DNA from 2 places in the Paenibacillus wuxiensis genome. Region 1 is predicted to be linked to the other one. Evidence: predicted binding sites of a transcription regulator. Region 1 holds the regulator's gene; the other holds the start of a gene.
The links. Region 1 encodes Rex, which represses fermentation and respiration genes when NADH is low (regulators of the CRP and FNR family bind a similar motif). Its sites were predicted from a motif close to TTGTGAAATATTTCACAA; they were not measured.
Positions count from the first base shown of each region.

Region 1 (4,442 bases):
TTAAATGCTGGCGTAATGCGGATTACATCCGCATCCGGATATTGGGCTTCTATCTGGGCTTGAATCGTCTCTTTAGAGGTTGATTCCGCCATAGGAGTTACCTTATCAGGGAGTACCCACACGGTCTGCTCCTTACCATGTTCGTCAGTTCCCCGCACCATGTATACGACTTGATCCCATACACCCTTCTCCACTTCTGTCACATTTACGAGCTTCACTGCTTCATTCGCCCGCTTTATTATTTCCGCTTCCTTGACCCATTCGTCCTTATTGATGTATTGCACATACTGATAAGTGGCGAAGAACAATCCGACTAGAAATAAGAGAACGAGTACCGGAATCAACCACTTCCAATGCGACCTCCGGCGTACGCGTCTTCTCTGCATGAACTCTCCTCCTGCCTACCTTGCCAGCAAGCCATCAAAGCATTGCTGCGCCTCGCGAAGGATTCGTTCTTCATCCATCGTCAAGCATTCCCCATTCTTCACAACCTGCTTGCCGTCAACCCATACATGCTTGACATCTTTCGCAGACGCTGAATATACCATGTGGGATACCAAGTCGGTATGCGGCAGGAAATGAGGCTGATCAATATCTACCGCAACGAAGTCCGCCTTCATGCCTACTTCAAGGGCTCCAATATCGTCAAGGCGAATGGTCTGCGCGCCATAGATCGTACCCATGCGCAGCGCCTCTGCAGCAGGAACCGCAGTTGGATCGCCGGACACCCCTTTATGAATCAAGGCCGTAAGGCGAATTTCTTCGAACATATCCAGATTGTTGTTGCTAGCTGCACCGTCCGTACCCAAGGATACAACAACACCCGCACGCAGCATCTCAGGAACACGAGCGACACCGCTCGCAAGCTTAAGGTTGCTTCCTGGATTATGGGACACCGCAACTTGATACTTCGCAAGCGTCTCAATCTCTTCGTCCGTCAAATGAACAGCATGCGCAACGAAGGAAGGACGGGAGAAGAATCCGAGCTTCTCCAAATGCGCAACCGGACGCAGTCCATAATCCTTCACATTCTGTTCAACTTCTGCCTTTGTCTCTGACATATGCGTGTGCAATGGCAAATCCAGATCATGAGCAGCCTGTACGAAGCTCTCAATAAAGGCTGGAGGACAAGTATACGGAGCATGCGGCGCCATAATCGTACGAATGCGGCCATCTCCCTTCCCATTCCAATCCTTCGCGAATTGAATCGCCTCGTTCAGCTTCTCGCGCTGTACATCCTCTGGGCATAAGCCAATCGCACCGCGCATAAGCGATGCACGGATACCGGATTGCTCACATACCTTCGCTACTTCGTCCATGTAGTCATACATATCTACGAAGGTTGTTGTACCGCCCTTCAGCATTTCGATCACAGACAGAGCTGTTCCCCAATAGACATCTTTGGCCGTGAACTTGCCTTCCATTGGCCACATTTTCTCCTGCAGCCATGTCTGAAGCGCCAAGTCATCCCCATACCCACGAAGCAGAGACATTGCAGCATGCCCGTGTGTATTAACAAGGCCTGGAATGAAAAATAGACCTTTGCCATCGATGATTTCAGCATCAGCTGCTGTATATTGCTCTGGCAGCTCCGATCCAATATGAACGATGCGATCATTCTCAACAACCATGAACCCATGGAATGAGGACTGCTTCGCAGTTGGAGACAAATCGGCGAACATGCCGTTTTTAATAATGATTCGGTGTGTCATTCGGCGGGTACTTCCTTTCCATTATCAGATAAATAATAGGCCAAACTGAACAAATCCGTTGTAAAATCGGCAGTATGCACACGGATATTCGAAGGAACCCTCAAAATGACAGGCGCAAAGTTCAAGATCGCTTCTACTCCCGCCTCTACAAATTGATCAGCTACATACTGAGCTTCTGTAGCAGGAACCGTGATAATCCCGATACGGATTTGCTTCTCGCGTACCGTCGTAATTAGGTCAGACATCGGCTGAACTTTCAGGTTATTTATCTCGGTATTGATTTTGGATTCCTGTGCATCGAACACTGCAACGATCTTCATATTATCTTTCAAGTATACGGTGTAGTTACAGAGTGCGTGACCTAATTTACCTGCACCGACCAATCCAACATGGATAACTTGATCCAGTTTCAAAATATGTCTGATTTGTTGAATCAAATACGATACATCATACCCAATGCCCTTGCGGCCGAAGTCGCCGAAATACGCTAGATCCTTCCGAATTTGCGCAGGATTCAAGTTCAGCTTCTGTCCCAAATCTTGAGAAGAAACTGTGAGCACTTCTCGCTGCTTCAATTCCAATAGATGACGTAAATACACGGGTAATCGCCGAACGACAGCTTCTGATATCTTTAGTGCTTTCATTCTGAACAAGCCCCTCTCATCGCTCTCCAATGCCTCTTTGATTATGGTCTAGCCACGTATCAATACGTGGTACAAGTTGTTCTGTTGCCATATGCTCCATTTTTGGGCCAGGCAGCGAGTAAAGAAAATGTTTGCCGTAGCTTGTCTCTATTACACGAGTGTCATATATGATGACAATACCCTTATCCTGCGTCGTGCGCACAAGGCGGCCAAATCCTTGCTTGAAGCGAATTACAGCCTGTGGGACGGAATATTTGCGGAATGGATTCTGATTCATCCGCTTCAGCCGATCGCACTTCGCTTCCACGAGTGGATGATTCGGTGGCTGGAATGGCAGCCGTACAATCGCAAGACATGTCAACGCATCTCCTGGAATATCAACGCCTTCCCAGAAGCTGCTCGTTCCTAGCAGGACTGAATTCGGCTGATCTCGGAATCGACGTGTCAGCTTGCTTCGGTTGCCGCTGTCAATCCCTTGTCCCAGCACTTGAATGCCATGCAGGCTAAGCGCCTCCTTCAGCGGTTCATACACATCCCGCAGCATGCGGTATGACGTGAATAAGACAAGCATACGTCCTTCTGTTACCTTTGCTACATCAGCCAAGGACTGCATCAGCGTCGAGTTAAACTTGGCATCTGATGCTCCCTTCACACTAGGGAAGTCACGCGGGATGACAACAAGTGCTTGTTCCCGGTAGTTGAACGGCGACGGAAGTATGACCGTATTTAGACGACCATCCCGCTGCGCATCCTTCAAGCCAAGCTGTTCAGCTACGAATTGGAATGATTTATCAACGGACAATGTAGCCGAAGTTAAGATTACGCTCTTCTTCGGCTCGAAGAAGTATCGCTTCAGCGCTTCGCTTACATCGACAGGGACCGCATACATTTGCATTGATTTATGCTTGTATTGGAGATTGCCTTCCATCCAGTACACGGTATCCGCATCCTTGCCTTGCATAAATTCACGGAATTCATCGCGAAGCTGCCCTATGTCCTTGAATAAACCTGTCACATCAGCCGTGACGCCCTGCACTTCATCATCATCATAATCCTTCCATTCATTAACGAGCTTCTCCCCCGAACGAACAATATCACTTAAACGCGTGTGAATATCGCCTTCGAGCTCCGATACGGAGCTCCATCCATCAGGACGATTGCCAGATGGCAGCCGGAGAACAGCTTGCCCGCCTTCCGCCTGCCCCGCTTCATTCATGGAAGGAAGCATTTGATAGAGCAGCTCATGCAGCCGATCCCATTGATCCTTAACATCGACAAGCTGTGTTAACAGCTTCTCGATCCCTTCAGCCCATACGAGCGCTTTTTCATTGCCTGACAAGCGAAGACGCTGCTGTAGCAATACAAGCGCACCATTCTTGCTGTCTTTGAACAATTGGGTCAGCGGATGAATGAGTGAAAAATATTGCAAGTGAATCCCTAAATGTTTGCCTGCCGTTTCTTCGAAGTGATGTGCTTCGTCTACGACAAGCTGTTCGTATGCGGGGAGCAAACGATGCTCCGCAATCACGTCCGTAAACAATAGGGAATGATTCGTTATAATAATGTCCGATAAATTCGCATCATTCTTCGCCCGGTGGTAGAAGCACCGACGGAACCAAGGACATGCGCGATTCAGACAGGAATCACTATCACTGGCAACGGTATCCCAGAAGTCTGCACCCTTATGAACGAAATGCAGTTCTTCGTCATCTCCATGCTCCGTCTGACTGAGCCACACCAGCATTTGGGCAGCTGTCAAACTATCATCGCGTGCATGTACATACTCTCTATTACTTATTTTATGTTCAAATTTTCTCAAACACAAATAGTGACTGCGGCCTTTTAATACGGATGCCTTAAACGGAACCGGCACAATCTTCTCCAAGAGCGGCAAATCACGCTGTCTCAGCTGTTCTTGCAGATTAATTGTGTGTGTGCTAACAATCACTTTGCTCTCTTGAGAAACACTCTGATATATGGATGGCAGCAAGTACCCAAGCGACTTGCCGGTACCAGTACCTGCTTCGATTAGCAGGTGATGCTCTTGTTCGAAGCACTCCATCACTTCATTGAACATCTGCTCCTG
Region 1 covers NZ_JBEFZI010000001.1:418,425-422,866, reverse strand. The annotation lists gene ABN764_RS01970 (hypothetical protein) at 1-386, opposite strand, end outside; gene ABN764_RS01965 (amidohydrolase) at 402-1,712, opposite strand; gene ABN764_RS01960 (redox-sensing transcriptional repressor Rex) at 1,709-2,356, opposite strand; gene ABN764_RS01955 (ATP-dependent DNA helicase DinG, 3'-5' exoribonuclease type) at 2,373-4,442, opposite strand, start outside.

Region 2 (4,442 bases), 190 kb from region 1:
TGCGACGAACTTCGCCTTCTGGCCAAGACGTGGATACTTGAATGTACGCTTGCGGATGTCTAAGAACTTCTGCTTCAGGTTATCGAATTCAGCATCTGGATGTTCGTAGAACAGCCACATGCCCTTCGCTGCATCCATCGGCGAGCCGCCGCCCAAGGCGATAATGCAGTCTGGCTCGAAGCTGAGCATCATTTCTGTACCACGTTCCACTGTCTTCGTCGAAGGATCTGGCTCGACATCCGAGAACACTTCAATGACGACTGGGTTGCGGCGTTGACGCAAATAGTATTCCAGCTTCTCCACGTAGCCCAGCTTCACCATCATTGGGTCGGTAACAATCATGACACGGCTAATATCCGGCATCTTCGCCAAGTACTGTGTTGCACCCTTCTCGAAGTAAATCTTATTTGGCACCTTGAACCATTGCATATTCACTGTACGCTTCGCCACCCGTTTAATATTCAGCAAATTGACCGCTGTTACGTTCGAAGAAGTTGAGTTGCGGCCATACGATCCGCAGCCAAGTGTCAACGAAGGAATATTGGTGTTGTACAAGTCTCCAATCGCGCCATGAGTAGAAGGAGAGTTGACCAGAATGCGGCCTGTTTGCAGACGGTCGGCGAACTTACGAATTACCTCGTCATCATTCGAGTGGATGACCGAAGAGTGACCCATGCCGCCAAAGGCCACGATTTCAGCCGCGCGGTCAACGCCTTCTTCTGCGGTCTTCACCTTGTAGCAAGCAAGCACGGGGCTCAGCTTCTCTGCAGACAGTGGAAACTTCGGCCCCACACCATCCAGCTCAGCTACAAGTATCTTCGTTGTATCTGGTACTTGAAGTCCGGCCATCTCAGCAATCTTCTTCGCAGATTGGCCCACGATGTTCGGATTCACCGCACAGGTGTCTGTCTTCATTGCCATCGCTTGGAGCTTGCCGGTCTCATCCTTGTTCAAGAAGTAGCAGCCCTGAGCGGTCATCATTTTCTTCGTTTGCGCGTAAATCGGCTCTTCAATGATGACGGCTTGCTCGGATGCGCAGATCATGCCATTATCGAACGTCTTGGACAGAATCAAATCCGTTACCGCTTGATTCAGATCTGCCGTCTTCTCGATGAAGCATGGCACGTTGCCTGGGCCAACGCCTAGGGCAGGCTTGCCGCAGCTATAAGCGGAGCGAACCATACCAGCACCGCCTGTCGCCAGGATTAGCGCCACATCAGGGTGGTTCATCAAGCCGTTAGTCGCATCCATCGACGGATACTCAATCCATTGGATACAATGCTCAGGAGCACCATATTTCACAGCTGCCTCATGCAGGATGCGAGCTGCTTCCGCACTGCATTTCTGAGCGGATGGATGGAAGCCGAAAATAATCGGGTTGCGTGTCTTTATCGCGATGAGCGCTTTGAACATGGTTGTTGAAGTTGGGTTCGTTACCGGCGTAATCCCCATGACAATTCCAACCGGTTCCGCAATCTTCATATAAGCACCCTGCGGATTGTCCTCGATGACACCTACCGTTTTGTCATACTTGATATAGTTGTGGATATATTCAGTTGCGAAAATGTTTTTCGTAATTTTATCTTCATACACACCGCGGCCCGTTTCTTCAACAGCCATCTTGGCAAGCATCATATGCTTATCCAAGCCAGCGAGTGCCATTTGCTGTACGACCTTGTCTATCTGCTCTTGGTTCATGTCCATAAATGCTTCCTGCGCCTTATTCGCGCGGTCAATCAGTTGCTGAATGTGCTTCGTAACATCGACTTGCTCCGTTTTTTTCTCTACAGTTGGTTTCGTTTCTTGTTTTGTCGCCATTCTCTCCGCCTCCATTCATGGATACCTTGCAATGAACCTAAGAAAGGGTTTCTCTATACGGTGTGTCTGCTGTTCTGTTACGGTCCTTTTCTGAGGTTCGTGTTGGTTACAATTGTTTGTGAATCATTTCACACTTTCATTGTATCCATCTTTCGCGTGTTAGTATGTGATTAATTTCACAACACTGATTGATTTTGCTTATTTTTTTATTTCTCCCCGATTTTATTTGATTGGCGTGATATTAATCACTCGATTTAACCAAACTGTAAATAATTTTAATCGTAAATAAATTGACAACTGCGTGCGGAACATCCATGATAGTAATACGTATTCATATAGTGAAACTTGTCACATGGAATTCTTTGGGTCAAAATTACTAAAATTTGAAATATGTAAATTGGAGGGGAACAGAGTGACTAACATCACCGACAAATTTGGAGAGCCCTGCAATACCTCTTGTTTCTCAGAACAGAATGTAGAACGATTAATCAATATCGGTAAAGAACGTACCTATCCTGACAGCTCTCATCTCTTCTGGGAAGGAGATCTATCTGATAAGCTGTTCCTCCTGAAGAGCGGACGTGTAAAAATCACAAAGTCTACAGATGAAGGCAAAGAGCTAATTCTGTACATGTATCAAGCTGGGGATTTAGTCGGCCAAGTTGATCCATTCCATAGTACAAAGCACACTTTCACAGCGGAAGTCCTTGAAGAAGCTGAGGTATTGCTTATTGAGCAGAAGGATATTGAGATTCTCATATGCCAGCACTGCGACTTCTCGATTGATTTCATGAAGTGGATGGGGATCCATCACCGCCTGACTCAGACCAAGTTCCGCGATCTAATGATGTATGGTAAACCAGGCGCGCTATGCTCCACTCTCATCAGATTGTCCAATACTTACGGTGAAGAATTAGAAGACGGCGGTCTCCTGATCAACAAAAAAATTACACATACCGATCTATCGAATATGATCGGCGCTACTCGTGAGAGCGTCAATCGTATGTTAAGCGATCTTCGCAAACGCGATGTTATTGAATATGAGAATGGTATGATTGTCATTCGCGAATTAGAACACCTGCGGGAAGTATGTCATTGTGAAATGTGCCCGAATGAAATTTGCCGCATCTAATACAAAACGCCCTCATGCAAGCTTATGGCATGAGGGCCTTACTTCTTTTTACCTCTACAGATAGGGTACTGCTAACGGTTTCCCGATATGAATAAGAACATGTCCATTCCATTCTACTCCCTACCCATTGTACTTTCCTCACTGATCTTCTAATGCACTTAATTGGCTGTTAGACGGAACACATGTGCAATTGGTGCCTTATCCCCTACTTCATGTGCGGGCAGCTTTACATGCAATCCTGCTTCGTCAGAGTGGAATTGAAGCTTCTCATCCGCCCCTACCAAATGAATAGCCGTTACCTTGTCTGTATACGGAAGAATGATGTTATCGTTAACATTAGTATCTTCAGAAGGATATAAATACGTACAATATACCGTATCGTCCTTACGTGTAAAGGCGCAGCGCTGTGTAAAGTAAGGAGCGCAGATGCGCGTTCCATAGACAGCTTCCCCATAGGTGCCCATCCACGCGCCAAGCTCCTTGATGCGAGCAATCGCCCCTTCAGGAATCCGGCCATCCGGCTGTGGCCCAACATTTAGAGCCAGATTTCCTCCCTTGGCGACTACCTCCATCAGAATATGAACAAGCTGCCGGGTTGTCTTGTACTTGTCCTCAAAACGGAAGGAGAAGGATGTTCCCATTGTAATGCAGCTTTCCCATGGTACATTCATCGCATCACTTGGAATCGTCTGTTCCGGCGTAATAATGTTCTCATATGGCCCTCCAACCGTACGGTCGGCAGATAGCAGCCATGGCTGCTTCTCTCTAGCTTTCTCCACGACTTCTCCGAGACGGATATCCTGAGATACACGGCTCTCCTTGCATACCCAGCCAGCATCCAACCACAATACATCGATACGTCCGTAGTCTGTTAACAGCTCCATGATCTGTTCATGAGTAAACTGAACGAACTGCTCCCACAATTCAGGATACTCCTGCGGATTATAGGACGGGCCCCGCCACGTTGGGTTGCTTCGCTCCATCCCTGGTGCCCAATAGGTAGGTGTATGCCAGTCTGCCTTAGAGAAATAGGCTGCAATCGCCAATCCTCTGTCACGGAAAGCATCAAAAAGATGCCTGCATACATCTGCGTACTTATGGGTATGGAATGGCGTCTGTGCACCTGTTATCCGATAGTCCGTTGTTTTGGTGTCCCACATGCAAAAACCATCATGATGCTTCGTGGTAAAAATCAAATACTTGAAGCCGCCTTCAACAGCAAGATCCGCCCATAATTCCGGCTGGAAGCGCAGCGGATTAAATGTCTTATTTAGATCGAAGTATTGCTGCTTCAGCTCTTCGGCATCATAATCCCAATCCACACTATCTCGCGACCACTCTTCATCGACATCACTAAGCGCCCACGACTCTACGATACCGAGCTGGGAATAGGTTCCCCAATGCATCATTAAGCCCAGCTTCTGATCCTTGAACCATTCCAGCTGTTCGAGCAATTCAGGGCGATCTGGCTTCACCCATTCGTCTTCCCCAC
Region 2 covers NZ_JBEFZI010000001.1:230,268-234,709, reverse strand. The annotation lists gene adhE (bifunctional acetaldehyde-CoA/alcohol dehydrogenase) at 1-1,818, opposite strand, end outside; gene ABN764_RS00995 (Crp/Fnr family transcriptional regulator) at 2,231-2,950, shown strand; gene ABN764_RS00990 (alpha-L-fucosidase) at 3,109-4,442, opposite strand, start outside.
Region 2: the regulator Rex is predicted to act here: its motif matches at 1,935-1,952, upstream of adhE (bifunctional acetaldehyde-CoA/alcohol dehydrogenase).